Regions from separate parts of the Fusibacter sp. JL298sf-3 genome, predicted to be linked through region 3. Evidence: riboswitches for the same ligand, from Rfam matches in the RefSeq annotation. Region 3 holds a riboswitch; each other region holds the start of a gene.
What was found. A riboswitch is a leader RNA that binds a small molecule or an ion and turns the genes downstream of it on or off. The one in region 3 is predicted to bind S-adenosylmethionine.
Positions count from the first base shown of each region.

Region 1: it holds a riboswitch for S-adenosylmethionine, as region 3 does, so the genes downstream of both, metK (methionine adenosyltransferase) here and ACR6HW_RS05670 (aspartate kinase) in region 3, are expected to answer to the same signal.
Region 2: it holds a riboswitch for S-adenosylmethionine, as region 3 does, so the genes downstream of both, ACR6HW_RS07885 (homoserine O-acetyltransferase/O-succinyltransferase family protein) here and ACR6HW_RS05670 (aspartate kinase) in region 3, are expected to answer to the same signal.
Region 4: it holds a riboswitch for S-adenosylmethionine, as region 3 does, so the genes downstream of both, ACR6HW_RS07685 (methionine ABC transporter ATP-binding protein) here and ACR6HW_RS05670 (aspartate kinase) in region 3, are expected to answer to the same signal.

Region 1 is NZ_CM132608.1:2,054,136-2,062,114, reverse strand. Features, by position in the region: gene ACR6HW_RS09820 (ArsB/NhaD family transporter) at 1-377, shown strand, start outside; gene ACR6HW_RS09815 (hypothetical protein) at 387-869, shown strand; gene ACR6HW_RS09810 (patatin-like phospholipase family protein) at 976-2,181, shown strand; gene ACR6HW_RS09805 (phospho-sugar mutase) at 2,205-3,863, shown strand; gene ACR6HW_RS09800 (hypothetical protein) at 3,860-5,002, shown strand; SAM riboswitch class I at 5,065-5,164, shown strand; gene metK (methionine adenosyltransferase) at 5,270-6,460, shown strand; gene recD2 (SF1B family DNA helicase RecD2) at 6,646-7,979, shown strand, end outside.
Region 2 is NZ_CM132608.1:1,628,794-1,636,772, forward strand. Features, by position in the region: gene ACR6HW_RS07875 (O-acetylhomoserine aminocarboxypropyltransferase/cysteine synthase family protein) at 1-1,067, opposite strand, end outside; gene ACR6HW_RS07880 (homoserine dehydrogenase) at 1,081-2,043, opposite strand; gene ACR6HW_RS07885 (homoserine O-acetyltransferase/O-succinyltransferase family protein) at 2,040-2,807, opposite strand; SAM riboswitch class I at 2,966-3,067, opposite strand; gene nox (H2O-forming NADH oxidase) at 3,223-4,584, shown strand; gene ACR6HW_RS07895 (DeoR/GlpR family DNA-binding transcription regulator) at 4,681-5,442, opposite strand; gene ACR6HW_RS07900 (6-phospho-beta-glucosidase) at 5,446-6,750, opposite strand; gene ACR6HW_RS07905 (GAF domain-containing protein) at 6,873-7,979, opposite strand, start outside.
Region 3 is NZ_CM132608.1:1,143,770-1,151,748, forward strand. Features, by position in the region: gene ruvA (Holliday junction branch migration protein RuvA) at 1-28, opposite strand, end outside; gene ACR6HW_RS05650 (PspC domain-containing protein) at 149-493, opposite strand; gene ACR6HW_RS05655 (homocysteine S-methyltransferase family protein) at 599-2,968, opposite strand; gene ACR6HW_RS05660 (hypothetical protein) at 2,965-3,633, opposite strand; gene metF (methylenetetrahydrofolate reductase [NAD(P)H]) at 3,626-4,510, opposite strand; gene ACR6HW_RS05670 (aspartate kinase) at 4,522-5,712, opposite strand; SAM riboswitch class I at 5,819-5,921, opposite strand; gene ACR6HW_RS05675 (bacteriohemerythrin) at 6,047-6,451, shown strand; gene ACR6HW_RS05680 (GNAT family N-acetyltransferase) at 6,525-7,979, opposite strand, start outside.
Region 4 is NZ_CM132608.1:1,579,385-1,587,363, forward strand. Features, by position in the region: gene pflA (pyruvate formate-lyase-activating protein) at 1-611, opposite strand, end outside; gene pflB (formate C-acetyltransferase) at 615-2,846, opposite strand; SAM riboswitch class I at 3,056-3,151, shown strand; SAM riboswitch class I at 3,422-3,519, shown strand; gene ACR6HW_RS07685 (methionine ABC transporter ATP-binding protein) at 3,636-4,628, shown strand; gene ACR6HW_RS07690 (methionine ABC transporter permease) at 4,621-5,271, shown strand; gene ACR6HW_RS07695 (MetQ/NlpA family ABC transporter substrate-binding protein) at 5,275-6,075, shown strand; gene ACR6HW_RS07700 (nitroreductase family protein) at 6,137-6,772, shown strand; gene ACR6HW_RS07705 (flavodoxin) at 6,923-7,351, opposite strand; gene ACR6HW_RS07710 (DUF3793 family protein) at 7,376-7,927, opposite strand.

The DNA.
Region 1 (7,979 bases), 910 kb from region 3:
ATTTCTTGGCGGGCAAACTCCTCGACGTGACAAACGGCAACCTGTTCGCAACGACCATGCTCATTCTCTGGGGATCGGCTATTGCATCGGCATTTTTAGATAATATTCCATTTGTGGCGACGATGATTCCTCTAATTAAGAGCATCTCAGAGATGTCGGCGATGAACGTGACACCGCTTTGGTGGGCACTTGCCTTGGGCGCATGTCTCGGTGGCAACGGCACGCTCATCGGTGCTTCAGCCAATGTCATTGTAAGTGGTATGCTAAAGAAGCACGGACACGAACTCACTTTTATGCGCTATATGAAAACGGGATTCCCTGTTATGATTGTGAGCATTATTATTTCCAGCGTTTATTTGGCCGTATTTTATCTGTAGGGGGCAATTATGAGAAAATTAATCAATGCGGAAGTTATGACGCACACGCTGAAACTTCAGCAAATGGGTGCGAAAGTACACGTGGTCAACAGTAAGCTGTGTTATGTGGATTTTGACATCGCCGGCTTTCAAATTCAGTACGTTTACAATGTCAACAGCAAGGGCAATTACTTTTTAGAGCGTATTAAACCTTACCCACTGCCGCTCAAGGAGTTTGAGACGGAGCAGGACATCATCGATATCATCGATATCGACGTGGAGCAGTTTAAAAATGCGCTACGCAGTCACAATATCGAGAATTTTATCAACCTCAGTAGAGAACTCAACAGTGCGATGAAGAAATTCGAAGATTTGTTTCTCTATTACAATATACCGGCAGATGAACTGGAGAAAATGCTGAATAAAATCAGAAGTTTCGAAGACGAAATTGAAGAAGTTAAACAAAAAACAGAACGTCTTTACTTTAGAAAAGATCCGGATAATTTAGAATAAGGTTCCCTGAGAACGGTCTGCGCTGCGGGCTGTTCTTTTTGTGTTTACAAGTGTTTAAAATACGGTATAAATAATATATTCTGTAACCATGCAAAGGAGGCGCATTATGATTGGAGTAGCATTAGAAGGCGGCGGCGCCAAGGGGTCTTTTCAAGTCGGTGCCATGAAGGCCATGTATGAAATGGGTATTTTACCCGATGTCGTCGTCGGCACGTCCATCGGCGCCATCAACGGGGCGTTTATAGCCGCAGGCGAACTAAAATTGCTTGAGTCGCTCTGGCGCAGTACAGAAATAGAAGATATGATGAACGACGATGCGGAACAAATCCGAAAACTCCTCTCGTTTAATCTTAAAAATGACACCAGTGGTGTCGGCGAATTTTTAATTGAAACCTTAAGAAAAGGTGGACTGGATGTGGCGCCCCTTAAAGAAAAGTTGCGCCTTTATCTCGACGAGTCCAAACTGAGAGCTTCTGCTATGGACTTTGGACTTGTTACACTGGCACTGACGGATTTGACGCCGCTTGAGGTGTACCTTGAGGATATTCCCGAAGGACAACTGCACGACTACGTCATGGCTTCTGCGAGTTTTCCGGCATTTAGACTGGATAAAATCAACGATAAGACGATGATTGACGGCTGTTTTTTTGACAATTTGCCGATTAATTTGCTCTTGAAAAAAGGGTGTGATCGGATTTTGGCCGTTCGTATTTTTGGAAGAGGCCGTTTGAGAAAGCTCGACAATCCTAATCTGGTCCCGATAGAGTTTATCATCCCTTCAGAAGATTTGGGGCATACCCTAGGCGTCGATTCAGAGCGGGCGGCACACAACATCGAACTGGGGTATTACGATGCCATGCGCGTCTTAAAGCGTTTAAAGAGCAAGCGTTATTATGTGGAAGCGGTGCCTTCTGAAACAGAAATGGTTGCGCAGCTCAATACGCTCTCGGTTGAAGCCATCGGCGTTGCAGAACAGTTTCTCAAAAAAGGGAAGATGCCCAAACGCCTTTTGTTTGAGGATGTGTTGCCGATTTTAGCGGATCTTCTTGGGCTAAAAAAGTACGCTTCTTATGTGGAAATCGTCTTGTCGTTTTACGAATATATGGCGGAGGCGCTTTCAGTAAAGCGTCTGCAATTTTACGACTACAACGCTTTTGTCGACGCAGTACACGTTGCATACGAAGCATACCCGGAGAAAAAAGTTGACGGATGGGGGAGCGGGGTCGCTTCTCTGTTGACAAAGAAGTACAAAAATCAGCAGTTGTTTCAACTGTTTAACGTGTTGCATTACGACCGCACGCATATGCTATAATAGAAGCAGGAAAGGAGAAAAGCATGGACACAAAGGCAATTTACAACGCATGGCTCAACAATCCCTATTTTGACGACGCTTTTAGAAGTGAGTTGAAAGCGATAGCAGATAGACCAGAGGAAATAGACGAACGCTTTTATAAAGACCTCGAATTCGGAACCGCTGGAATGCGTGGGATTATCGGCGCCGGATGCAATCGTATCAATCGGTATGTCGTCCGGAAGGCAACGCAGGGGTTTGCCAATTTTCTTCTGGAAAGAAGAGAGCAGGTTCAAAGTGAGCAAGCTGTCGTCATCGCCTATGACAGTCGACGCTATTCTCCTGAATTTGCAATGGAAACTGCACGTGTAATGGCTGCAAACGGCATAAAAGCGTACTTGTTTACCGCCGTGAGGACCACACCGGAACTGTCTTTTGCCGTTCGGCATTTGAAGTGTCTCGGCGGTGTAATGATTACGGCGAGCCACAACCCACCTGCATACAACGGTTACAAAGTATACGACGAAACCGGCTGTCAGTTGGTGCCGCATTTGGCGACCCAACTGGTGGAACATGTGCAGCGGATAGAAGATTTTGAAAGTGTCAAATTGTTTTCAGAGGAAGAGGCGAAAGCGTTTGACTTATTGGAAATGATTGATGAACAAGTGGATGTGCCCTATCGGGAAATGGTGGTGGAAGTTTCAGAGAGACCGGCGGTTTTGAAGAACAGTACGTTGAAAACAGTGTACACCCCGCTCCACGGCACCGGTGGGCAAACGGTAACAGAGGTATTAGATGCCGTAGGCTACAAAGGGCTTATTCCCGTGCCGTCCCAGATGGCACCAGATGGTGAATTTCCAACTTGTCAAGAACCCAATCCAGAGTCTGAAGCCGCATTTGATGAGGCGCTAAAAGTCGCCGCAACGTCAGCGGCCGACCTTATTGTGGCAACAGACCCCGATTGCGACCGCATCGGCTTTATGGTTAAGACGAACTCAGGTTATCAAATGATTTCAGGCAATCAAATCGGCAGCCTGTTTATGGAGTACCTGCTCTCGAGTCGAGAGGGGTTGACCCCGAGGCAGTATGTGGTCAACACCATTGTCTCTTCTGACCTAGCAAAGGCGCAGGCCGCACATTACAACGTTGCGTTGAAGCAAACGCTCACGGGCTTTAAGTTTATCGGCGAGCAGATTGAGCTGGATACCGAAGGCTTTATCATGGGCTACGAAGAGAGCTTTGGCTATCTTTTTGCGCCGCATGTCAGAGACAAAGACGCCGTTATGGGGACTTTAATCGCCGTTGAAATGGCCTCGTATTACAGGGAGAAAGGGCTGACACTTGTCGACGTCCTCGAAGCAGTGTACAGACGTCACGGCTACTATATAGAAGAAACCGTGTCTATAAAATTTGAAGGGAAATCCGGACAAGCGCAAATGGCAGAAGTCCTCTCGACATTCAGAACAAAGAAATTGTTCGATTACGAAAGTAAAATCGACTACATGGAAGACGAAACCGGCCTGCCGAAGTCCAATGTCCTCAAATACTATTTAGATGCGCATTCGTGGGTAGTCCTCAGACCGTCCGGCACGGAACCCAAGTTAAAAGTCTATTTTTCAATTGCCGGAGACGATCGAGCACAGACACAAAAGCGTCTTGAAACGCTGAAACAAATGATACTGGAAAAGGTGAACCATTCGTGAATTTTGAATCTATAAAAAAACCGCATTTGACATTTAAGAGAGCGTTGGCAACCAACACGAGACTAATGGGCGTCGTTGGGGTCGTGGCGTATTTTGAAGACACTTCAAAGCGAGAAGTCGTTCAAATTTATCACCTCGATTATGAAAGTTATGGCATCGATGGTTTTCATCATTTGATTGAACCGAAAGCCGACGAACTGGAAGTCCTGATACTCGGCGTTACAGGCGGGTTAGGTGGCGAAATGCGCCCCATCGACTACGAAGCGTTTGTCTTTTTAATTAAATCTGCCTATGTGGTGGACGAAGAGTGCCTCGATGCGCTCGTCGACTTTGAATGGTTTGAGGAGCAGTTTCACACGTTGTACGCATCGCTTACAATTGAAGAAGAAGCGGCGCTGTACGGGTATTTATCGCCTGAAATCAACAGCCCTGAAGCTTTGATCAATTATTTGGTGATGCGCGTCGTCGGATGCGATTACAACGCAACGCTTCCACTCTACCAAGCGTTTGATATGGATGAATCCTTTGAACTCGTCTCCCAGCCTCAAACCTTGATAAAAAATAGCGTCAGTTTCAAGGGCAAGCGCGGGGAAATCGAAGTGTTCTCGGCAGAATCTATTGTAGATATCGGCGAGCGATACGCCCTGATGGTGAGTGAAATCGAGGTGGACAGGGCGCATATGCGGGTCGTTAAGGCGCGGAAGACGGAGGCGCTCAGCATGAGCAGCATCGAGGCGGCGTTTAATTTAAACAAGCCGGAGCACATGGTGGTTTGTCATGTGGACGACGCATTTTTTGAAAGGCGTTTTGCCTTTGACAATCCGGAGATGATGAAGCAAACTTATGCCTTTGGCAGCCTTTACATCGAGTTCAATAGGGACAATCACCACGTGGGCGAAAACCCTTACTTTCTCAATGGCGACGTCTACTGCATGTACTTCTTTTCCCAATCGGGACAATTGATTATCTGCAGTCTGGACCCTGAAAATGTCAAGGCAATCGACGGTTATTTCACAGAAAATGGGGTATACGATAAGAGTCTCTTTAGGATTTGTGAAATGAAGATGGACGATCCGTTGCTGCTGTCGTTCATCAACAGCAGTTACGACAATTTGTTTGATTTTCTCGCAATGCACTAAAAAAGTGCTTGCTTTCTCATGGGCACTATGCTATGATTACCTAGTAATTTTAACTAAACATTTCCTTATCAAGAGCGACGGAGGGATAGGCCCTATGAAGTCCGGCAACCGGTGACACACGGTGCTAAATCCTACAGATTTTAAGAATCTGAAAGATGAGGTTGAGCAAATACCTCTTCTTGTAGTGAAAAGGTATTTTTTTTATGTAAAAGACGCCGCAACAGGTGTACTGTTATTAAAGTCAATCATATTTTATGGAGGTGTATGATGGGAAGAAGAAGACTGTTTACTTCTGAATCGGTAACTGAAGGGCATCCTGATAAGATTTGTGACCAAATCTCCGATTCAATTTTAGATGCTATTTTTGCACAGGACCCAAATGCGAGGGTGGCTTGTGAAACGTCTGTGACCACTGGTCTCGTTTTGATAGCAGGTGAAATTACAACTAACTGCTATGTCGATATCCAGTCGACGGTGAGAAACACCATTAAAGAAATTGGTTACGATAGAGCGAAATACGGTTTTGATGGGGAAACTTGTGGCGTCATCGTCGCTATAGACAAGCAATCAGACGACATCGCTTTAGGTGTTGACAAAGCTTTAGAGAGCAAAACAGGTGAAATGAACGACGCAGTTGAAGCAGTTGGCGCCGGCGACCAAGGGATTATGTTCGGCTACGCTTGTAACGAAACACCTGAGTTGATGCCGCTTCCAATTGCCCTTGCACACAAACTGGCCAGAAGACTCTCAGAAGTGAGAAAAGACGGTACTTTGGATTACCTTCGACCTGATGGGAAGACTCAGGTGACGGTGGAATACGATGAAAACGATAGACCGGTGCGCGTCGATACGGTACTGGTATCGACACAGCACTCTGAGCGCGTATCAGTAGAGCAAATCAAAGCGGATTTGATTAAGCACGTCATCGAGCCGATTATTCCGGCGGCGTTGTTAGACAATACGCGCTACCTCGTCAACCCGACAGGTCGTTTTGTCATCGGTGGGCCACAGGGCGATGCCGGTCTTACAGGCCGTAAGATTATTGTCGATACGTACGGCGGTTACGCGAGACATGGCGGCGGTGCATTTTCAGGAAAAGATCCTACAAAGGTCGACCGTTCAGCGGCTTATGCGGCACGCTATGTAGCGAAAAACGTCGTCGCAGCCGGATTGGCGGATCGCTGTGAAATCGAACTGGCCTACGCTATTGGCGTAGCGCATCCCGTTTCGATTATGGTGGAGACTTTTGGTACGTCAAAAGTGGATGAAGCGCTCATTGAATCACTTGTTGAAAAGCACTTTGACCTCAGACCGGGCGCGATTATTAAAGAGCTCGATCTCAGAAGACCTATCTACAAGCAGACGGCGGCATACGGTCACTTCGGTAGAACCGATGTCGAGTTGCCTTGGGAAAGAACGGATAAAGCGGCAGCACTTAGAGAAGCAGCCGGTCTTTAAGCCGACGTTTAATACGATTTTAAGAGCCGATAGGCGCACGTATGATCTCATACGTTGCGCCTATTTTTAATTTTACGACTGGTGTAGAGAGAAGAATGCCGCTTCAAAATGGAGAGATGCCTATATGAAAAGCGTTTAAAATCCTATATAATAGAAAGTAATTCAGAAGAAAAGATGGTGACGACATGGTAGTAGAAGGCATACTGATAGATATTATCTATTACAATGAAGAAAACGGATACGTCATCGGGAACCTAGAGACGCTGGACGACGTGCACTGTGTAAAGGGGGTCGTGCCGTTTGTAAAGGAAGGCGACCGACTTCGCATAGAAGGTGATACGGACGAGCACCCCTTTTACGGCGAGCAGATTAAAATCAATCGAGTAGAGCACGTTAAGCCCAGTGATCGCGAAGAAATTCTTAAGTATTTAGCTTCCGGTGTCATAACGGGAATTGGGGAGTCGACAGCGCAGAGCATCGTCGACCACTTTGGTGAAGCTTCACTTGAAATCATTGAGAAGACCCCTGAGAAACTGCTTGAAATATCGGGTATTGGCGATAAAAAGCTCGAACAAATCGTGATGAGCTATCACGAAGCATACGCACTTAGGGATTTTATTATGTATTTTCAGTCCCTAGGCCTTACAGTAAACGCCGCTATGCGGGTTCACAAGATATTTGGTCTCGAAGGCGTGGAGAAAGTTCAGAACAACCCGTACTTGTTGGCTGCGGAAATTCCGGGATTCGGTTTTAAACAAGCAGACGAAATCGCCATGCGAATGGGGATTGAGATGCACGCCCCTTTTCGGATAGAGTCCGGGGTGGTGCACCTTTTGTCTAAAACATCGCTTTCAGGGGACACGTATATGACTGCTGAAACCCTTGTAAAGCAAACAGCTCTGACGCTTCAAGTCACTCAGGACGAGGTGTTGATGCAGCTTAGGGACATGGCCGTGAGAGGCGGCGTGTACCTTGAAAACGCAGAGGGGGTTCAACGCGTCTACTTGCCCAGTTTGTATTACGCAGAGCAACAGGTGGCGGGGAAGCTGTTCAACTTGATGCGAGATGTAAAAACACTGACGAAATTCGATACGACTAAGTTTATTAAAGCTTATGAGGAAGACAAGGGCATCCTCTTGGCAGAACTTCAAAAATCGGCTCTCGAAATGGCTTTATCCGCCGGGGTTTTCGTGCTCACCGGTGGACCGGGGACGGGTAAGACGACGTTAATCAATGCCATGATTCACGCTTACGAGCAGTTAGGACAAAAAGTCGTTTTATGTGCACCGACGGGCAGAGCGGCAAAGCGCATGTCTGAGGCAACGCTTAGAGAGGCCAAGACGATTCATCGGCTTTTGGAGTTTCAAGGGGAAAATCAATTTGCTAAGAACGAAAGCGAACCCCTGATGTGCGATGTGGTGGTGGTGGACGAAATCTCTATGGTGGACATCGTTTTGATGTACCGCCTGCTCGACGCCGTTAAGCCGGGGACGCATTTGATTCTCGTCGGCGACTCAGA
Region 2 (7,979 bases), 490 kb from region 3:
GACTCAATCAGTTGGCGACAAGCTTCCGCACCACCTTTCAGCCCAAAGGTAAAGATAGACCCCACCCCTTTTTTAAAATAGCGTTGATACAGCGTATGGTATGGGCTTTCTTCAAGCTCCGGGTAATTGACCCACGCCACTTTCGGATGCCCCTTTAAAAAAGCGACGATTTTTCGCGTGTTTTCAACATGTCTTTCCACGCGTAGCGAGAGCGTCTCAAGCCCCTGTAACAACAGGAACGCGTTAAAAGGACTGAGCGAGGCACCGGTGTCTCTCAAAAGCTGAACCCGCGCTTTCACGATGTAAGCCTGTTCTTTAAGCGCCTCTGCGTAAACGAGACCGTTGTAACTGGGGTCCGGTGTATTAAAGCCCGGAAATCTCGGATTGCCCAGCCACTCAAAATTGCCGCCGTCGACGATGAGACCGCCGATGCTGTTCCCATGTCCGCCGATAAACTTCGTCGCCGAGTGTACGATGATATCGGCACCGTGGTCAAAAGGCCTGATGAGGTAAGGGGTTCCAAAAGTGTTGTCTACAATGAGAGGGACGCCGTTTCGATGGGCGACAGCCGCCACGGCTTCTATGTCAATGAGGTTGATGCCGGGGTTCCCGATGCTCTCTATAAACACCGCCCGCGTCTTTGGCGTAATAGCTGCTTCAAAGGCTTCAGGGCTGTCTGGGTTTACAAATCGCGTGGTGATGCCAAACGTCGGCAACGTGTGTTCAAAGAGATGATGTGTGCCGCCGTAGAGCGTTTCAGCGGCGACGATTTCATCGCCACTTTGCGCCAAATTCAGGATGGCGTAAGTGACTGCCGCCGAACCCGATGCAACTGCCAGCGCACCGACACCGCCTTCCAGCGCCGCTATACGCTTTTCCAGCACGTCAGTGGTGGGGTTCATAATGCGCGTGTAAATGTTGCCCGGTTGACTTAAGGCAAACAAATCTGCCGCGTGCTGCGCATCGTCAAACACATACGATGTGGTTTGGTAAATCGGCACTGCCCGTGCACCTGTCGCCGAATCGACTTCTTGTCCTGCATGTACTTGCAACGTTTCAAATTTCATCCCGTGTCCTCCTTTATAAAAATGCGTTCTCATCCAATAGTTTTAACAAATCCAAGTAAAGTGCCGTCCCTGTCGCTTCGCCACCGGCGCCCGGGCCTGAAAAGCCCAGTTGCCCCAGCTGTAAGCTTTCGACGACCACGTAGTTGTCAGGCCCCTCAGCATCGGCCAAGGGGCCTTCCGGCGCAACCTCGACGACTTTTACGGCAGTTTCCAGTTCCCCGTCCGGACGCCTACGAGCGGTGGCTACCAACTTCGTATACGGGGTCACATCGCGAATCCCTCTAATGCCCTCGCGGTCGATGGTTTGAGGGGCAACCGACTTCCCCCAGATCAAACCGCAGAGTACTGCCAGTTTGTTGGCGCTGTCGATGCCGTCTACATCTGCCGATGGATCGGCTTCTGCATAGCCCAGCTCTTGCGCTTCTTTTAGAGCGGTTTCGTAATCGATGGCACGCTTTGCCATCTCCGACAAAATAAAATTACTCGTGCCATTGAATATCCCCGAGACGGCGACGATATCGTCTGCACGCATCAAGCGTTCCAATGTTTGTACAACAGGCACGCCACCGCAGACGGCGCCTTCAAATAAGAGCCTTTTTCCGGCGTGTGCCGCCGAGTACTGCAGGGCTTCATAATTTTCAGCCAATGCGGCTTTGTTGGCGGTAATCACATGTTTCCCATTTTCCAGACTCTTGGCAATGTAGCGGCCTGCGGGATGCGCCCCTGAAATGGCCTCGACGACAATGTCGATTTCCGCGTCTTCAAACAGCCGTTCAGGCTCTGTGGTAATCAACGGCATTTGCATTCTCCGCTCCTCAAAATAGGCTGCGGCGCGCTCGGTATCTCTAACGCAAACGGCCTTAATGACCACTTGGTAGCCTTGCGCGTACAGAGCCGAATGTCGCCTTTTCACAACATCGCAAAAGCCCCTGTTGACGACGCCCAGTCCCAACAGTCCGATTTTAACAGTTTTCATAATTTGGCCTCCCTCTCTTTAATGTTCTCCAGCCAGCGAGCGATGAGAACCTCTGCCGTTTCTGTCCACCTGTGAAGCGTCTTGAGCCCGCCCCCTGTGGTGATGCCATACCCGGCGGGCACAGAAGGGTCAAGACCTTTCATTCGATCTCTCAGGTACTCTTTTTCCAGTACGTCGACAGTGTACTCGGGATGTCCCAAGCAGTACAGATGATGTCCGCCATCTTGAAAGGCGACGATTTCATCATCGTACTTTAATACCCACACCGCCTCCGGTACCGTCAGTTGCCAAGTGGCATACCGCGAATGCGGTAGCCAATAACGCTCGCCATCGCCTATCGCTTCAAAAACACCTGAGCATTTTGCCTCAAAGACCGTTTTGTCCGCACCGTGGTAAATTTTAGCTGCCGCCAGTGCGCCCCAACAGACGCTGAACGTCGGCACGCCTTCTGTCGCCGCCGCTAAGAGCACTGCCTTGAGCTCTTCCCAGTAGTCCACAGCTTCATACGGTATTTTTTCCACCGGTGCGCCGGTGACGACGATACCGTCCACAGTTTTCAGCAACTCAGCTGTTAAAACGCGGTTTTCGTCTAAAGACCTCTGAGACTTCGACACATGAGACCCCATTTTGAAAAATTCTACATGGATTTCACAGGCACTGTGCAGAAAAAAAGTGCGCCAATGCGCCTCTGTCTCTCGCTTATTGGGCATCAAATTGATTACCGCCAGCCTAAGGCGTTTTTTCTCTGAAACTTGTTTAGTCATTGTTTTTCTTGGGTAACTATAACTGGGCATTGTTTATCTCCTCAATAAGTGTTGGCATTTGCGTATGGCTGCTCATGTCTGCAATAGAAGCCGTCTAGCTGAGTGTGCGGCATATAAAAAAACACACTGCCGAAAAACAGTGTGTCTGATTGCGCGTCACTCTATCTTTCGAAAGCTTACTTTCGCTGGAATTGGCACCTTTGTTTAAAACAGGTTGCCGGGCTTCATAGGGCCAGTCCCTCCGCCACTCTGGATAGAACTATTAAATTAAAGCGATTATACAGAACATTTTTACAGCTGTCAAGACGCGACCCCAAAAAAACATTTACTTTTTGAAAAAGTGTGATAAAATAATATCAAATGAAACGATTACAAGTTTAGATACATTACATTTATAAAATTTAGGAGGCCAATTATGAGTAAAATCGTCATTGTCGGTGCCAACCATGCGGGCACTGCAGCAACCAGAACTATTTTATCTAAATCCAATGAACACGAAGTTGTCGTTTTCGATGCCAACTCAAACATCAGTTTCTTAGGCTGTGGTATGGCGCTCTGGATAGGGGATCAAATCTCAGGACCTGAAGGCCTTTTCTATGCGAGCAAAGAGGGGTTAGAGGGGATGGGCGCTAAAATCCACATGGAAGCACCTGTTGAACACATCGATTTCAATAAGAAAATTGTCTACGCCACACTTAAAAACGGCGAGAAAAAAGAAGAACCTTACGATAAGCTCATTTTAGCCACGGGCTCATTGCCAATTATTCCAAATATTCCGGGCAAAGACCTCGAAAACGTGCAGATGGTCAAACTCTATCAACACGCTGAAGAAGTCATCGCCAAACTTAAAAACAAAGACATCCAAGACGTCGTCGTCGTCGGCGCCGGCTACATTGGCGTAGAGCTCGCAGAAGCGTTTGAACGCCATGGTAAAAACACGACGCTCATCGACATTGCCGATACATGTCTCCCCGCCTACTACGACGAACCGTTTACAGATTTGATGAAAAACAACCTTAAGGACCACGGCATCAACCTCGCTTTCGGCGAAAAAGTCGAGCGTATTGAAGGCGATGGCAAGGTAGAGCGCGTCGTAACGGATAAAGGCACTTACAAAGCGGATATGGTCGTTCTCTGTATCGGCTTTAGACCGAATACCGACTTAGGCAAAGGTGAAGAAGGCGTTCGCTACACCAACACAGGCCTTCAGTTGTTTAAAAACGGCGCTTACCTCGTCAACAAAAAACAACAGACAAGTGCTGAAGGCGTTTACGCAATCGGCGACTGTGCAACTGTTTACGACAACGCCATTCAAGATACGAACTACATTGCACTTGCAACCAACGCCGTCCGCTCGGCAATCGTCGCAGCCCACAACGCCATAGGCGTCGAGCTTGAGTCCGCCGGTGTTCAAGGCTCTAACGGCATCTCAATCTACGACCTCAAAATGGTTTCAACGGGCTTGACACTTACTAAAGCAAAGGCTCTGGGCATCGACGCCGCTTGTACCGAGTACGACGACCTCCAAAAACCGGAGTTTATCGAACACGACAACCCAACGGTTAAAATTCGCATCGTCTACGACAAAGCGGATCGACGCGTTATCGGCGCTCAAATCGCTTCAACTTATGACATTTCAATGGGCATTCACTTCTTCTCTTTGGCCATCCAAGAAAAAGTGACCATCGACAAAATTGCCCTCACAGACATCTTCTTCCTGCCGCATTTCAACAAGCCATACAACTACATCACCATGGCGGCACTTTCAGCAGAGTAATCACGACAAACCAAACGCGCATGCAACATACCGCATGCGCGTTTTTTACGTTTAAATAAAGCCCCACTGATAAAAATCCTTTCAGTGGGGCGTCCGCTATAAACTTTTGACCTTGAATGGCTTTAAAGCCTCTAATACCGTTTCTTCAAGCGGTGCTTCACAGATGATAACGTCAATAGAGGCGAGGTCGTAAAACTCGAAAACACCCTGGTTTTCAAATTTCAGGCATTGTGTGGCCACCACCTTAACGCGAGCTGTATCTAGGATAGCGCGCTTTGTCTCAGCAATATCCATGAAGCCTTCAAATACGGCGCCGCGTACCACATCGATGCTCCGGCAACTGACAAAAGCGCGATCGAGAGCAAAACGTCTGATGGTCTCCAGGCTAAAATACCCGTGAAAGCCACCGGTGTAGCGGTTGTATGTGCCGCCAATGGCGATGACAGTCACGTGTTTGAGACCGCTTAAACGCGTCATAATATAGAGCATATCGGTAATGACTGTCACTTGTTTCTCACCTTCGGCTATACAGTCTGCAATATGCGCTGAAGTACTGGACGTGTCTAAAAAAATATGTTCTCCAGACTCGATAACGTTGTACGCCTTTTCGGCAATGCTCTTTTTATGCGCCGCTCGGTGCGCCATTCGATGTTGTATGGTCGACAGTTCAAACTTTTTTTCCCTGCGCTCGGCGCCGCCGTGTACGCGATCAATCAGTCCGAGTTTCTCCAACTTTTTCAAATCTTTGCGGATCAAATCTTCTGTGACATTAAATTGCTTTGCGAGGTGCTTCACTTGAACCGTGCCCTCGTCTTCCAACAGTTTGATAATTGTGTTCAGTCGCTCTTTTGCCAGCACGTCTTATTTCCTTTCAAATTGAGGCAGATACGGGGCGTTAACCTCTAATAACTCGTCATATAGTGATTTGAGTACTTGTCCTGACCGCGTCAATGGATGAATGGTCAACGCCTGAAGCCCGCTGCCGTAGTCGCCGTGAACCCCCGCCTCAATGGTCAGGCGTTCATAAGTTTTGAGCAGTACCAACTCCGCCTGAGCCGACGCGTTAAACGGTTCGACATTGAGTGGTAGTGCCCCTGCTTTGGTTATTAAACAAGTGGTCTCTATAACGGCATCATCCGGTAAAAACGGCAGTGTACCGTTGTTTTGAACATTGACCACCATTAAGCTGCGCTTGTCGTTGTAGATGGCGTTAATCAGTTCGCACGCCGCTTCGGAATAGTAGGCACCGCCTCTGTTTTCAAGCTCTTTGGGCTTTTCAGACAACGTGGGATTCTTATAGACCTCGAACAAATCGGCTTCAACCGCTTTGACCACTTCTCCACGGGTACCGTTCTCCTCATACGCTTCCAGCGCATGGGAAAGCATCTCGTCTTGAAGGTAGTAGTAAGCGTGGTAGTAACAAGGCATCATCCCCGTTGCTAAAATCTGCTCGTCTACATACGGCGTCGCCCCGATGTTTTTCGGATTAAACGTCTCGTCTTCTAAGAGTTTCGGAAGCATTTCCGCCATGACGTCTTTGCCGTCGACGTAGATGTGCCGTCCCCATACATAGTGGTTCAAACCGCTTGCGTGAAAGATAAATCGGTCATGACCGAGCAGGGCGCCGACGGCTTTGCGCATATTCACCGGTACATTGCACAGGCCGATGGCCTTTATAGACGTGTACCGAAGAACTGTTTCTGTAATAATTCCGGCGGGATTGGTGAAGTTAATCAACCACGCATCGGGACAAAGTCGTTCCATATCGTGTGCGATGTCGAGTATCGCCGGAATGGTGCGAATGGCCTTGGCAAAGCCGCCGACACCGTTGGTTTCTTGTCCCAGCATGCCCTTTGACAGGGGCAGGCGTTCGTCTAAGATTCGCGCATCCAACTGACCGACCCGAAATTGCGTGGTTACAAATGTCGCGTCTACAAGCGCCTCTTCTCTGTCGAGCGTCAAGTGAATCGTCATTGGCACACCCGATTTTTCCACCATGCGTTTGGCCAAGTTTCCGACGATTTCTAACTTTTCTTTTCCCATTTCAATATCGACAAGCCAAATTTCATCAATTGGTAACGTCGCATGTCTTTCAATAAACCCCTCGATTATTTCAGGGGTGTAACTTGATCCACCGCCTATAACGGCAACTTTTAACAAACTCATAAAAACCCCTCCTTTTATTGTTTTTTATTATATTACTCAAAACAATAAACTTCAAAGGGGTAAATAAGAAATTTTGTGCTATTTTCATTTAAAACAAGAAAAAGTCTGCCGCGACTCAGCTGTTACGCATAACAGGCTTTTAAAAACGTCTCTAGCCGCTCCCAAGTGGGGCTGGCGTAAGGCAACGCCACATCGTAAAGGGCTTCGTCCAACAAATCGTAGGCAAATATAACCAGCGACCCATTGAGACACTGCGTTTGCAGGTGCTCGTACGCTTTAAGATCAGGTGTAGCCAGCGGTGCGTGCGACAAGCGCTTCACATAGACGTAAAACGGGATGTCAAACCGTTGACTATCCGCCGCACATCTTTGGTGCATGGCCTTTAGCGCCGCCAGTGGGCTAAGCACATACGACGCCTTCACCTGTTGAAGGGTCAGCATATGTTGAATAATCGGCGCTACAGATTGTACGAGCATCTCAATCATAAGCGTCTGTTTTTCATGAAGGCGCTTTTTCGATTTCATCACAACCAAATACCCCAAGGGTTTAGAATCGTACTGAGCAATGAGAATCGGCGCAATCAAAAGGCAGTTGCACGCGTCAAACGTCTTGTCGTAAAGTTCTCCGCAGTACGCTTGTATACTCGTTTCGGTATATTGAACCTCGAGCTCTCCCGTATTGTGCTCAACGAGGGTCTCGATGAGGGCATCTGTCTTCGGTGCCGCATCTGAAAGACGCGCTACAACCCTGAAATCCGGCATATGGAGCGCCAAATACGCTTCATCGATGCCGAAAGTCAAATTGAGTGTGTCCATAATTTGATCGGTAAGTTCTTCTAGTGATTCTGAAGCGTTAATGCCCTTCATCAAATGGTTCATTCGCTTCATCACTTTGACATTTTTATCGAGTTGATCTTTTTGACGAAAAATGGTCTCGTATTGCTGTGCGTTCTCAATCCCCACAGTCAATATGTCGGAAACATCCCGTATACGCGACAACAATTCTTTCGAATACGAAGTCTTGGCATAAGACGGCCCTAAAGTGACAAACCCTTTAATGGTCTTGTTAACCAGTAGAAAAACGTGGGTCGCTCCGAGCCTGCTGAATTTTTCAGGATGATAGAACAAGTCGCCGAGCAACGCTTGATCGCTTTCAATATCCAGTACCAAGCAGCCTTCCGGCGGCGTCGTACACTTGAGTCTAAACACTTCATAACACTTGTCTTCCGA
Region 3 (7,979 bases):
CGATAAGGCCTCTTATAAAATGTATCATATATCTCTCTCCGTTTTTTTCGTTATCTATTATACCATTATAGCCTATACGCCAAAAAAACGCATCGGTTTCATGGTAAAAAACCACCGATGCGTTTGAATTTAATGCGTTTGAAATGTTTTAGTAACGTTCGTCATTGGACTTCTTGCCGTCGTCATACCCATAGGCTTCAGTGCCTTCCTCTTCATAACCTCTTCTTCGGGAAGGGTCGTAGTAATCGTCCTCATCCTCTTCTTCCTCGTCGTCTTCAACGACTGTATAAGCGACTTCGTTTGGGTCGCAAGTCGGCATGACAATTGCCAAAACGATATAGAGCAGTATCGGCGAACCAAATCCGAAAAATAACGCCGCCACAAAAATCAATCGAATAAGCGTTACTTCTATATCAAAATAGTGTGAAAAGCCCATGCAAACTCCGGAAACCATTTCCCCCTGTTTAACTTTACAAAGTTTTTTTCTTTGCATTTTTTCGCCTCCTAAACTTTATTTACCTCTTACATCTATCATAAGCGTAAACACGGCATATCGCAAGGGATTCATACGAATTCTAATAGCTTTCTAACGATTCTTTTACCTTTTTTGTCGCATAATGTGAGCCACGGCGCCAGGGTCTTTAGCGTAGTAATCGGCACCGATTGTTTCAGCAAGCGATGCGGTCACTACGGCACCGCCCACAATAACCGTACAGTGCGGTGCTTCCCGTTTCAACAGCTCGACAGTTTGTGCCATGGAGGGGACTGTCGTCGTCATCAGCGCACTGAGACCTGCAAACTGAGCACCGGTAGCCTGTACAGCTTTGAGCACCGCTTCAGCAGGTACATCTCTTCCGAGATCGTAAACGTCAAAGCCATAGTTTTCGAGGACGACCTTTACGACGTTTTTGCCGATGTCGTGGACATCGTGTTCCACCGTGGCGAGAACGATAATGCCGCTTGACTTATACGGGGACGCCGTAGCTTCAAATGCGCGTTTGATGCGTTCAAAGGCAACACCTGCCGTTTCAGCCACTTGTATAAGTTGCGGCAGAAAAAGCTCTCCCGATTCAAACCGTGCACCGATGCTGTTGAGCATCGGTATCAAGCGCGTTTCGACAACAGCCATCGGCGCTTCGACTTCGAGTAGTGCATCGACACAAGCGCCGACACTGTCTTTCAAACCCGCCTCAATCGCCGATTCCAAACTGAGTTCAGCTGTCGTAGAAACCGTCGTCGGTTCGTTGCCATATTGGGCGATGTAAGCCGAAGCGCCGATATCCTGTCCCTTTAAAACGCGAAATGCGCTGAGTGCCCACTGCATTTCTTCTTGTGCCGGATTGACAATGGCGAGATCCAGCCCTTGAGACAGCGCCATTGTCAGAAACGTCTGATGAACGAAAACGCGTTTCGGCAAACCAAAAGAGACGTTGCTCACCCCTAAAACGGTACAAACCCCCAACTCTTCTTTAATGCGTCTCAGCGCTTCAAGTGTCTCAAATGCTCCCGATGGCTGTGCACTCACCGTTAAGGTCAAACAGTCCACCAACACCCTGTGTCTCGGTATGCCTTCGTCTTCTGCACGGCGTATAATGCGCTCCGCTATTTCTAGACGCGCTTCGACACTTTCGGGAATTCCGTTTTCATCCAGTGTCAGCGCAATGACACAAGCACCGTATTTTTTTACGAGAGGCAGTACCGCCGCCATACTCGAAGCCTTGCCGTTGACAGAGTTCACAATCGGAACGCCGTTGTAACGGCGCAGGCCCGCTTCAATGACCGCCACATCGGAAGCGTCGATTTGAAGTGGGACATCGACCACTTTTTGAATTGCCGTCACCATGTGACACATCGCAGCAGCCTCGTCAATCCCCGGTAAGCCCACATTTACATCGAGAATCTGAGCCCCTTCGGCAACTTGAGCACAGGCTTCTTTAAGCAGGAAGTCATAGCGCCTTTCTCTTAGCGCTTCTTTTAACTGACGGCGCCCCGTCGGGTTGAGCCGTTCGCCGACAAACTTAGGTGTTTCCCCGATGACAACGGTCTGCGCATAGGAGCAAACTCTTGTCTTTTTTTGTATAGATCGAACTTTTGGTTTTCGATTTTCGAGGATTCTCGCAGCAATGCGCACAGCTTCCTCAGTCGTTCCGCAACAGCCGCCGAGATGCGCGACCCCCATAGAGTAAAAGGCCGTCATAACCCTTTCATAGGTCTCTGCATCAAAAGCGTAGACAGTTTCGCCGGCTTCTATGGTCGGAAGTCCCGAGTTGGGCTGAACCACAATCGGCACGTCGGTTACTGCTATCAATTGCTCGACGAGGGGATACAAGCCCTCCGGACCAAAGGAGCAATTGAGACCTAGAGCCGCTACGCCGAGGGCTTCTAATGTGACGGCCATGCTCTCAATAGCCGTTCCTGTAAAGGTGCGCCCCGTCTCCTCAAAACTCATGGTGCAGATAATTGGCAAATCGCAGTGGGCCTTTACTGCGAGAATCGCGCACTTAGCCTCCAGTAAATCCGTCTGCGTCTCGATGAGAAAGCCGTCCACGCCACAGGCGATGCCCGCTTTCACTTGCTCGACATACAAGTCGTAAGCCGCATCAAAGGTCAAAGTACCTGAAGGTTCCAAAAGGGTGCCGATTGGTCCAAGGTCTTGAACCAGCCATATTTGACGCTCTCTACATGCCTCTGCTGCACGTCGTGCACAGGTCACTGCCGCCGCAACGATCTCTGCCACACTGTAGCCGCTCTCTTTGAGTTTTATCCCATTGGCACCAAAAGTATTGGTGGTAAGCACGTCGGCGCCCGCTTCAATATGCCTTCTGTGAATCTCGTCAATCCACGCCGGATTTTCGATGTTGTAGACCTCCGGTCTCTTGGACACATCGGCACCTTTTTTCTGTAGTGCCGTTCCCATTGCCGCGTCAAAGACCAGGCAATTTTCCATAAGTGCGCGTTTCAATGTCATTTAGTAGTCCTCCTATACGGGCAACCCGTTATTTCACAGTTTAAACAATTGCCACATCCCGTTGCTTTCAGCGCTGTACACGTTTCAGTGGACAACAAAAACAAAACGCTTTTTTCAGGTAACAACATCCCGGTATCCAATGCGGTGACCCCGATATGTCGAAAGGCTGTGAGACGCTCAGTTAATATTTTCGAAACGGTTGTACTCAAATCGCCATACCCCGGACCATAGCGCATGGCCTTCGGGTTGAGCACATCGTTTAAAAATGCTGCATACCCCTCTGCCAACGCAGACGCGCAGGCGTCTACGACAACGCCATGCGACGGGTTCATGAGCATCTCGCGCTCGATGTAACGTACGACTTCTGAACCTACCGTACAAATCACCACCCAGACAGCAGAGGTCTCCAGGGTTAAATGCGTTGCCAGATCGCGGGAACGAACTTCGAGTCCCAATGTCTTAAACACCACCGAACGCTCTAAAACCACCACAGGTAGCTGCGCCGTAAGCGCCGTAAACCGGCAGTGCTCAAGTGTGGCCTCAAATAGTTCCTCGACGCGGTTGCGCCATACCGCGTCATCGGTGTGCCTTAAATAGCGGTATACAGCGGATTTGTCCACAAATGGACGCACCGTGGCCACGGGGTCTCGACGAACATCAGCCATGGACTTTCAGCGCCTTTAAAATTTCGCTGACACTCCGCACCACGCGTTCGCTAATATTGGGCTTGTTGAGCACATAAAAGTGAATTCCATCCACACCGGAGGACAACAAGTCCACAATTTGTTCAAGTGCATAGGCGATACCCGCGTCGACAAGCGCTTCGGGCTTCGTCTCGTACCGCTGTAGGATGCGCTTGAACTTCTCCGGTAGATGCGCGCCGCTAAGCGCCACCATCCGCTCTATTTGAACCTTGTTGAGCACGGGCATAACCCCTGCGATTACAGGAACCTTCACATCGAGACACCGCACTTCATTTGAGAATTCGTAAAACCGCTCGTTGTCAAAAAACAGCTGCGTAATTAAGAAGTCTGCACCTGCGTCGACTTTTTGCTTTAAATGAATCAAGTCGAGCGCCCGGCTTCTGCATTCAATATGCCCTTCCGGGTAGCACGCTGCGCCAATTGAAAAATCGTACCGCGATTTGACGTGTCGAATCAAGTCCGCCGCATAGGCGAAACCATCCGTCGGCTTAGGCGTCTCGCTGGTAATATCGCCTCTGAGCAACAACACATTTTCGATGCCGCTGTGCGCCATGGTGTCCAGTACCCCGTTAATTTCACGCTTTTCCGCCCCTGCGAGGGTCATGTGCGCCAATGATTCGATGCCATGACGTGTTCTGATATCCCGTGCGAGATTCAATGTGTCCGCACCGCGTTCCGTCCCTGCGGCACCGTATGTCACGCTGATAAAATCTGGGGTCTGCTCTGCGAGTTTATCTATGGTATGCAACAGCGCAGCCTTGTCGCCATCGCGCTTTGGTGGAAATATTTCAAATGAAAAAAGCGGTTTCTTTTCTGTGTACAACTGATGAATTTTCACTATTGGCCTCCTTATAGCTCAAACGCTTGGTGAATCGCTTTGACGGCGCCAATGTAATCCGCCTGCGCCACGAGACACGATATGTTAATATTTGAAGTGGTAATCATTTGAATATCGATGCCCGCGCCGGTGAGCGCGCGAAAGACTTTAGCAGCAACCCCCGGCGACGATTTCATGCCCACGCCGATGACGCTGACGCGCGCCACAGCAGGTTCTCCTTTTACAGCCCCTGCGCCGATGCTGTGGGCGACGCGTTTGGCCACTGTAAGCGCCTTCTCGTACGCATGGGATTCGACGGCAAAAGCAATCAGCCGACTGCCGTCCTCAGAATCGCTTTGTGTGATAACATCCACGACAATATGCGCACGGGCGATGGCCTCAAACAAATGCGTAACACCGTTACTCGTCGCCGGTACCCCGTAAACAGTAATGCGCGCATTATCTATGGCATGCGCAACCCCTCTCACAACCGCTTCTTCCATGATAGCCTCCTTTACCCACGTACCTTCGTCGGGTTCAAACGTCGATCTTAAATGCACTTTCAAACCGTTCTTCGCCGCGAGTTCCACACTCCTGAGATGGAGAACTTTAGCCCCTGAACCCGCGAGTTCCAACATTTCATCGTACCCAATTGCGGCTATTTTTCGCGCTTTAGGCACAATTCTCGGATCGGCTGTATAAACGCCGCTGACATCGGTGAAAATTTCCACTGACGTCGCGCCTATTGCCACAGCAATGGCCACCGCACTTGTATCAGAGCCGCCTCTTCCCAACGTCGTGATATCTCTGTTTTCACCGACACCTTGAAACCCCGGCACAATAACAACGGCGCTGTCTTCAAGGTGCTCGAGAATTTTAAAGCCGTCAATCGTCTTGATGCGCGCCTGAGCATGGCGCCCGTCGGTGACAATGCCCACTTGAGCACTGCTCAAAGACAATGCGCGCTCGCCTAGGCCTTCAACAGCAAGTGCCAATAGCCCTGAAGCTACTTGTTCACCGGCCGCAAGCATGACGTCGATTTCTCTCAGATTTACCCCGCCGACAGCTTGCGCTTGTTTCAACAAAGCGTTTGTGACGCCGGCCTGCGCCGAAACCACCACGACCACTTGATAGCCTGCCCTTTTTTTGTCGACCACGCGTTTAGCCACAGTTTCAACAGCAGCCATCGATGTCCCGCCAAATTTAAGCACTACCGTTTCCATGCACATACCTCCTACTCTGTCGTTCACCATTCATCGGGCAACGCATGTATTTTAAAAAAATAAACGCCGCTTTCCGGTAAGAAAGCGACGTTTTAAGCGCACTACTTTCTTATCTTTCGCTCCCATAGGGGAACGCAGGAATTAGCACCACACTGAATGTAGGTTGCCGGGCGTCATAGAGCCTGTCTCTCAGCCACTCTCGATAAGAATCGTGATTTTCAATTATTGAAGATAATACCATAGTTTTTTTTGATATGCAAGATATTTTTGAATTTTTATTGCATAGACGGTCTCGAGTATGGTAAAAATAAATATACAGAGTAAAGGAGGCAGTATGCTTAAATTTGATGAAAAATTTCTCTACGGCGTAAAAGAAATGGATACGGAGCATATAGAACTAATCAATCGAGCGGAGACGTTAATCAACGCTTACCAACAGGAGAATCCGGAAAAAGAGTTGCTCAAATTGCTCAACTTTTTAACAGAATACGTCGTGTTGCACTTTGACCACGAGGAGGCGCTGCAGAGACAGTACGCCTATCCTGCGTATGAAGAACACAAGTACCTGCACGATAATTTTAAACAAGATGTCAGCGACCTCTATCAAGATATTTTAAGAAACGGCTTAACCATGCACTCTAGGCTAAAATTTATGCACCTTTCTTCAGATTGGATTGAAAAACACATTGGAGAAGAAGACAAAAAACTTGCCGACTATCTAAAGAAAAACGGCTATTAAAACCATCACCCCAAAAAAGCCAGTGACGCACGTCCCTTTGGACGTTGCGCTCACTGGCTTTTTTTAGGCTGTTTTATTCAAACCGAATAGCGTCTAACCCTGAAAACGCGGAAGTTCCCACTTTAAACGGCAATGGGACGACAAAATCCACTTGAGATTTAAACATCCGAAACGGGTCGATGGCGATTCTGGAAATCTGTTCTGTGAATACCAAACCACCGGTGCGATTGATGTAATTCAAATCGGCGTTTTGACTGTAGTAATGCACGGCTAACGCCTCTATTTCCAAAACTATGCGCTTAGATTGTGCCACAAAGTCGACACCGTCTGCCTCCTTGAGGACATGAGCAGTTCTATGGTCACACTCGGTGACGATATCACCGCTGTCCTCTCTAAAGAAGCACTGATTCATAAAGCGCTGTTCAGCGTACTTGCCGCCATCGGTTATGACCTCAGAGTAATGAGCCAACACGGGCAAATCGCCCATTGTCAGGAAATACTGCACCACTTTAACACCTTTCAAACGCTGTTGAACTGTATACGGCGTGGTGACGGCGACGCCAGTCCACTGGTTGCCTAAATGATCTTTTCGCGTGACAAATGTCGCCGTCGACGTTTCCGAAAAGAGTTGGTAATTGGTCGTGCCGATTAGATAGCTGTAAAAGCCTCCTGCCCAAGGGTTGTACCACGACTTGGTCCGCGTCGCCGGAAAACAGTGATCGAAGAGTTCCACGCCGTCGGCTGTAAGGGAGAATACGCCACAGGTGAATGCCGGCGCAACTTTAAACTTAAGGTAGCCGTTGTCGACACAGTAGACTTCGTGCCCCTCTTCAACCGCTTTTACAGTGGTACAAGCGCCTTTTGTCTTAAACACCAACGTCTCCAGCGGCAGCCGTCTCTTTTCCGTTTTTATGGAACCCTCTATTAGGCGGACACGCGCTGTCATCGGCAGAAGTGTAGCTACTTGCTGTTCATCGATGCCTTCAACTTCTACAATCGGTGGCCGAGCGTTTTGATCGACGGTCACAGGCGTTAGGTCAAGCGACTCTGTGACGATTGGTGGCACCGTCAGCCGCGTTCCATCGTAAGTCGCCAAAAGTGCACCTCTGTCTGATGTGAGGTACTGACGCACATTTTCACACTGTCTAAACCGGTTGATATGCAGTTCAACAGGGGGTGTCTGCCATGCGCTCTCTCGCGTAAATGTCGATTCGAAGTTAAAACAATGATCCGAAAACTTGACGCTTTGAGAGGACGACCACGTCAAGGCGACGGTGCTATCAAAGGTCTCGTTAAACACCCAAGGTTCCGTCAACGCATCAAAATCCACATGTGCCAGCGCTCTATTGTCCATTACCCCTTCATCCAACTTCATAATACCGGTGCCATATGGCAAATACAGTATTTCTTCGTCAATGGCCAGCGCTAAGTTCAGCTTTAAAGTCTCCACGCCTTCGGGAAATCTCACGAGTTCATGCCAAATGCTCAGCGTTCCCGTTGGACTCAGCACCATGCATCGGTCGAACTC
Region 4 (7,979 bases), 440 kb from region 3:
CCAGCTCTATGATAAGGTAAAATCTCAATTTTTTCAATACTTTTCTGAATAGGTTTAATAATATTTAACAACTTGTGCATGGCTTCGTCGTTGTCTGTTTCGCCGGGAACCATCACGTGGCGCACGACGATTTGACCGCCAAAGCGCTTAAGATGCTCTATAAACTCCAGTACGCCGTCCATTGGGCGACCGATTAACCGCTCGTGGTCAGCGGCGTCGACGTGCTTCACATCCAGTAAGATCACATCGGTGTTTTCAAAGATGCTGTCGTAATACTTTGAAAGACCATACCCTGACGTGTCTATGCAAGTGCCGATACCGTTTGATTTTAATGCGGCAAGCGTCTCGACGAGAAACGCCCCCTGCATTAAAGGTTCGCCGCCGGAGAAGGTCACCCCGCCTCCGGTGGCTTTATAATAATCCACATAGCGCGTCGCCATGGCGACGACTTCCTCTGTGGTAATGGTATTCTCGCCCATAAAGTGCTGAGAATCCGGGTTGTGACAGTATTGGCATCTCAAAGGGCAACCTTGCAGAAAAAATATGGTTCGGATGCCAGGGCCGTCGACAAGTCCCATAGTTTCTATTGAATGTAAAGTTGCCTTTGCCATAGCCTACACCCTTTCGTGGAATGTTCTAGCGATTACCTCTTCCTTCTGCTCTCTTGTGAGGCGGTTGAAGTGCACCGCATAGCCTGAAACGCGGATTGTCAGCGTCGGGTACTTAGAAGGGTTTTCCATTGCGTCTTCTAAGAGCGCTCTCGACATGACGTTGACGTTTAAGTGGAATGCCTTTTTGCCAAAATAGCCGTCTAAGAGACCCGCGAGGTTCTTGTAGCGGTCTTCATCTTCTCTGCCCAGCGCCGTTGGCACGATGGAGAAAGTGTTTGAAATACCGTCTTGGCATACTGACTGGAACGGAATTTTCGCAACGGAGTTCAGCGATGCAAGGGCACCCATGTGGTCTCTGCCGTGCATTGGGTTGGCACCTGGTGCAAACGGCTCGCCTTTGCCTCTACCGTCCGGTGTAGAGCCTGTTTTCTTGCCGTAAACGACATTTGACGTAATGGTGAGTACGGAGAGCGTGTGCTCGGATTCTCTGTACGTCTCGTGCTTTTTAAGCTCTGCTGTGAAGAACTCGAGAACTTCTTTTGCCAAGGTGTCGACGCGGTCGTCGTCGTTGCCGTATGTCGGGAACTCACCGTCGATTTTAAAGTCCACTGCAACGCCCTGTTCGTTTCTCACCGGCGTTACTTTCGCGTATTTAATGGCGCTCAAGGAGTCTGCGACAATTGAAAGACCAGCGACGCCAAAGGCCATATAGCGGTGTACTTCTGTATCGTGAAGGGCCAATTGACCACTTTCGTAAGCGTATTTATCGTGCATGTAGTGAATGGTGTTCATGGTGTTGACATAGAGCTTTGCCAATTTTTCCATAACCACTTTAAAGTTGGCGTACACTTCTTCAAAGTCGAGGGCGCCGTCTTTAACAGCCGGGATGCCGCCGATGACTTCAATGAGGTTGCCCGATTTGTCGAGTTTCAACTCGTCTTTTCCGCCGTTGATGCTGTATAGAAGTGCTTTTCCAAGGTTTGCTCTCGCACCGAAAAACTGCATTTCTTTACCGATGCCCATTGGCGATACGCAGCATGCGATACCGTAGTCGTCGCCGTAGATCGGACGCATTAAGTCGTCGTTTTCATACTGAATGGCGCCGGTTTCAATAGACATTTTCGCACAGTAACGCTTAAACGTTTCCGGCAGTTCCTGCGACCAGAGCACAGTCATGTTCGGCTCCGGTGCCGGTGTGAGGTTCGTCAAAGTGTGGAGGAATCTGAACGCCGTCTTTGTAACCAGGGTTCTGCCGTCAGTTCCCATACCGCCGATAGACTCTGTTACCCAAGTCGGATCGCCTGCGAACAAAGTGTTGTACTCAGGGGTTCTCAAATGTCTCACCATTCTCAACTTGATAACCAATTGGTCGATCAGCTCTTGAGCTTCTTCTTCAGTGAGTACGCCGGCTGCGATGTCTTTTTCAATAAAGATGTCTAGGAAAGCTGTGTTTCTCCCCAATGACATCGCCGCGCCGTTGTTTTCTTTAACAGCAGCCAAGTAGCCAAAGTAGAAAAATTGAACCGCTTCTTTGGCGTTTTGTGCCGGCTTTGTAATATCGTAACCATAGCTAGACGCCATGTTTTCAATTGCTTTAAGGGCTCTAATCTGCATAGAGACTTCTTCTCTAAGACGCATCACCGCTTCTGTAGCAGGCTTTTCTGCAAGTGCGACAAAATCTTTGCGCTTTTCTGCAATGAGGCGCTCTGTGCCGTAGAGTGGAATTCTTCTGTAGTCGCCGATAATTCTGCCTCTACCGTAAGCATCCGGTAGTCCCGTGAGCAAGCCCACGCTTCTCGCCTGTTTCATTTCCGGTGTATAGGCGTCAAAAACACCTTCGTTGTGTGTTTTTCTATACGTTTTAAAATCGTCCGCCATAGCGTCTTCAATGTCGTAGCCATAAGCCTCGAGTGATTGCTCGAGCATTCTGAATCCACCGTATGGGTTCATGATGCGCTTGAGTGGTGCATCGGTTTGGAAGCCTACGATAACTTCGTTTTCTTTGTCCATGTAGCCGGCTTCGAATTTGTCAATGCCTGAAAAACATTTGGTTTCAATGCCGATGATGCCCTTTTCAATTTCCTCTTGAATCAGCGTTTCCACTTGTTCAAAAAGTTTCTCAGTGCGCGTGCTCTTACCCGCTAAAAACGCTTCGTCGCCGTGATAAGGCGTGTAGTTTTTTTGAATGAAGTCGCGTACGTCGATTGCGCCTTCCCATGTCCCCTTATTAAACATTATCGCATGCCTCCTTGAATTTTTTCGGATGGTCTAAATTTCCCCCTCATTATAAGAGTTTCTCTCTAGAAAAGATGTGACCAGACGCACTTGTGACAATGTTTTAAAGAGTTTTTCGTTTTTGTATAATGTATACATATCGTTTTTTTGAAGATTCCTATTGACAAGTAAGTGCCGACTAGCGTATAATTCGATTCAACAATTTCATTAGCTTATCAAGAGCGGCTGAGGGACTGGCCCTGCGACGCCCGGCAACCTATTGGATTAGGTGCTAATTCCAGAGACTTTATGTCTGAAGATAAGGAGACGACTGTACGCAACCGCTTCTGTTTTTCAGGAGCGGTTTTTTTAACAACAAGATTTGAGCCGAAAGGCTTTCTGCGACTATTCAACGCGGAAAGCTGTCAGCGAAAAGCGGTTAGGGATGCCGGAGGCATTACTAATGTTGTTAACAACAAGATTTGAGCCGAAAGGCTTTCTGCGACTATTTAACGCGGCAAGGCATCACTAATGTTTTTAATTTGACAACAGACTTCGTGGCAAAACGCGAAGGACCCCTGTTGTTTCATAAAGTAATCATATCCAGAGCGGTGGAGGGAACGGCCCGATGAAACCCGGCAACCTATTTTAAGTTAGGTGCCAATTCCGGCAGCGAAAGCTGCAAAGATGTGAAAGCACACCCCCTTTCACGCAAAGGGGGTCTTTTTTTGCCATATAAGGGCTATATTAACAACTCGTTACCCGAGGTACAATGCGGTACAGCCGTCTCGTGAAACAGAAAGGATTTTTATGATCAGCATTCAGAACCTAAGCAAAACGTATATTAAAGAGCACCGAGAGGTACAGGCCCTCAAAAATGTCTCCATTGACATCGGGCGCGGCACCATCCACGGCATCATCGGCCTCAGCGGCGCCGGCAAATCTTCGCTGGTACGCTGTATCAATCGATTGGAAACACCTACAGCCGGTACAGTCTTCGTCGCCGGCGACAACATGATGGCACTCAAAGGCACTGCGCTAAAGCGAAAACGCCAAAAAATCGGTATGATTTTTCAAAACTTCAACTTGCTCTCCAGCAAAACCGTGTTTGACAACGTCGCTTTTCCACTTGAAATCATGCATAAGTCGAAACAGGAGATTCGAAGCCGCGTGGTGGAACTCCTCGCCTTAACGGGGCTCTCTGACAAAGCAGACGCCTACCCGGCGCAGCTGAGCGGTGGCCAAAAACAGCGGGTCGGCATCGCAAGAGCCCTCGCCAATGCCCCCGATGTGCTCCTCTGTGACGAAGCGACCAGTGCGCTGGATCCTTTAACCACGGCTCAGATTCTCGACCTCGTTCGAGAAATTAACGAGAACTTGGGGGTCACTGTGGTGGTCATCACCCACGAAATGGACGTCATCAAGCGCATTTGTCACGAAGTGACGCTTCTCGAAGGCGGCGAAGTGGTGGCGTCCGGCGATACGGTTAAGCTCTTTACGCAACCTGAGAACGAAGCGGCGCGGCAGTTTTTCTCAAGCGACGATGTGCCGCCCTACTACGCCGAAGACAGCACGGTCTGTCACTTGATTTTTAAAAGAGGCAATGTCGACCAACCGGTGCTCAGCAAGCTCATTCGCACACACGACGTGACGGTGAACATCCTCAGCGGAAAGATAGAGACGTACGGCCGTCAAACGGTGGGCGAGCTCACGGTGGCTCTGACGGGAAGCGATGCCGCTATTGCCGACACGCTTAAAGCCCTCGAAGCCCATCAGGTGATTACGGAGGTGTGCCATGTTTAATCTCTTACTTCCCGCCACTTTGGAAACCCTCTACATGGTAGGGGTCTCGACGCTCTTTACGGTTTTGCTCGGCCTCCCGCTCGGCATTTTACTCACTCTAATCGGAAGGGGACACTTGCTGTCGTGTCCACCGGTGTACGAGGCGCTCTCTTGGCTTGTGAACATTATGCGCTCTCTGCCGTTTATCATCTTGATGATTTTTATTATGCCGTTTACGCGGTTGGTCATCGGTACCGCCATCGGCACCAATGCGGCGACGTTGCCGCTGATTATTGCAGCCGTCCCCTTTTTCGCCAGACTCACTGAGGGTGCGCTACGCGAGGTGGACGACGGCGTCGTAGAGGCGGCGGTGGCCATGGGGGCTTCCACCCCTCAAATCGTCGTAGGGGTCATGCTCAGAGAAGCGCTCCCGAGTCTGATTTTAAGCGCTACGACGACGACGATTAATTTAATTGGGTATTCCGCTATGGCTGGTGCCGTCGGAGGCGGCGGCATTGGCGATCTGGCGATTCGATATGGGTACCACCGTTTCAGACTGGACATTATGTTTGCCACTCTCGTCATTTTGGTGGTGTTGGTGCAAGTGGTTCAGTCTTCGGGACATTATGTTTCACATCTCACTTTAAAAAACAGGAGGAAATAACACATGAAGAAGATTTTAAGTTTGGGTTTTGTTTTGATTGTACTCGCCGGGGTTTTAATCGGCTGCGGCAAAGAAACAGCTGAGGAGACGACTTTAAAGGTGGGCGCGACGCCGTTGCCGCATGCAGAACTGTTGGCACTGATTAAAGACGACCTCGCTGCTGAAGGCATTGAACTCGAGGTGGTGGAGTTTACCGATTACGTGACACCCAACCTCACTCTCGGCGAAGGCGAAATCGACGCCAACTTCTTTCAGCACGTACCGTACATGAACAGCTTTGCCGATGAGCACGGTCTCGAACTCGTTTCGGCAGGTGCCATCCACGTGGAACCGCTGGGCGTCTACTCGGCTTCTACTGAGGCGCTTTCCGATTTGAAAGACGGCGCCACCATTAGCATTCCAAACGATCCAACCAATGAAGGCCGCGCGCTCTTGCTGCTCCACAACGAAGGGCTGATTACTCTGAAAGACCCTGAAAAACTCGAATCCACACCTGAAGATGTTCTAGAGAACCCACGCAAGTTTGTGTTCGAACCCATTGACGCCGCACAGCTTCCTCGGACGCTTGAAGATGTGGACGCCGCTGTTATCAACACCAATTACGCACTCGAGGCCGGTTTAAACCCACTGGAGGACGCCCTTGTTCTCGAAGGCGACGATTCGCCTTACGCCAACATTGTGACGGTGCTCCCTGAGAAACTGGAAGATCCGGCGATTCAGGCTTTGATTAAGGCGCTTCAGAGCGAAAAGGTTAAAGCGTACATTTTGGAACACTATGAAGGCGCTGTAGTCCCTGTATTTTAGCTTGTTCTTTCGAGGAAAAGCCTGTACAATGAAGACGACAAATCAAACTTAGGAGGTTGCCATGTCGTCTTCATTAGATTTTATTTACAAACGACACAGTGTGCGTCAGTTTAAGGCCTGTGATGTGCCAATGATGGACATTGAAGAGATGCTGAAAGCCGCGTCTTATGCCCCTTCGGGCAAAAATCGTCAAAACTGGCACTACGTTGTCATCAAAGACAAGGCGTTGATTGAATCTATCGCCCAAGCGATTGAAGGGGTTCACGACGACATCGTCGAAAAGGTCGGGGATGTGTCTAAGACCCAAGAGATGACTAAGTTTCTGAAGTACTACACGATTTTCCGGTCGGCGCCGATTCTCGTGGCCGCCTATGTAGGCCCCTACCCCAAAAGCGAGGTGGGTCTGCTGAAATCCATCGGTATGGAAGCTCAAGCGGAACGCGTCGAACGCATGAATTCCGGGCTACAAAATGTGGCGGCTTCTCTCGAGAACTTTATGCTCGCCGCTGCCAATCTCGGGTACGGCACTTGCTGGATGACGGGGCCATGCTTTGCTTCTCTGGCTATTGAGGCGCTGATCCCTTTTGAAAAAGAGGGCTACGAGCTCATGGCGGTGACGCCGCTGGGACTCCCGGCTTCTGAAGGGCGTTCTCCTGCACGGCGACCGGTGTCGGAGATTTACACGTTGATTAAGTAAGGGCTCGACGTTTGTACAAGTGCTTTCACGATGAAAAGCCATGCGCGGCTGCGCATGGCTTTTGTTGTTTGTGCGATAATACGCTGTATTGTTCGCCGGCCACCACACGGGTTAGCGCGGGTGTCTTCGGCCATCTAAGGTTCTATCACCTTAATACGCTTGAAAGCGTTTACCAAATTCTTCACAAAGTGAGACGCCTTCAGCATCCGGGGTTTCGTTAACCATTAACCCTTCTTCAAAGAGGTTGGCGCCGGTTTGTTCGGTGCGTTCTTGCCAGTCTCTCATCCACTGGCCGTCGCCCCAGCCGTAAGAGCCGAACAGTGCGACTTTTTTGCCGGATAGGTTCTTTTCGAGGTCTGTAAAGAATGGTTCGAACTCGACTTCTTCTAGTACTTCAGCACCCATTGAAGAGCAACCGAGGCACAGTTTGCTGTAGGCGCTTGCTGCGTTTGCATCTATCTCCGATACCGGAAAGACTTCGACTTCGCCACCTGCTGTTTTGATGCCGTCTGCGATTGCGTTTGCCATGGCTTCTGTGTTGCCTGTGCCACTCCAATAAACGACTGCTATTTTTTCCATTTTGAATTCCCCTTTCCTGTTGTCCTATGCGACAGAAACGCACGCTTCTATGCTGTGGCCATCTGAGAGGGCGCACAGCAGCCGGTCCCTGCACTGGTTAAATTGATCAAAAAGCGATTTGGCTTTTTCTGCGTCGCCATAGACTTTCCAATAACCACAGAGTTTGCAGTTTTGCCCTCTATGCTTGATAAAGCCCACGACGTCTTCGAGGGGGTACCCAAGGAAAACGCCGATTTCATGCGGAAAGCCACCTGTTTGGGCCACGCGTTTTTTAAGGTGGCGCAAAATCTCGTCGAGTCCTTCATTCATCGGATACCCTTGTGTCACTAGAAATCCCCATATTTCGGGGCGGTTAAGGTGCGCTATCAGCATGTCCTTTTGGTAGACAAGTGTCAGCAGCTTGCGCTCACAACCGCATAGGCGCTCGATATAGATGCCTCGTGCATTGAGCTTTTGAATCGCTTCGTCTGCATCGGGCATGTGCTCAAAGTCTTCTTTTACTGAATGAGAAATTAAGTTTGCAGGCTTGAGCCCAAATAGTGTCGGCGCACAGTGAAATGCCAATAGTTTGTCCATAACGTTCATTTAAAGTGTTTCCTTCCTCTTTAAAGCCAATTGATAACTTCTC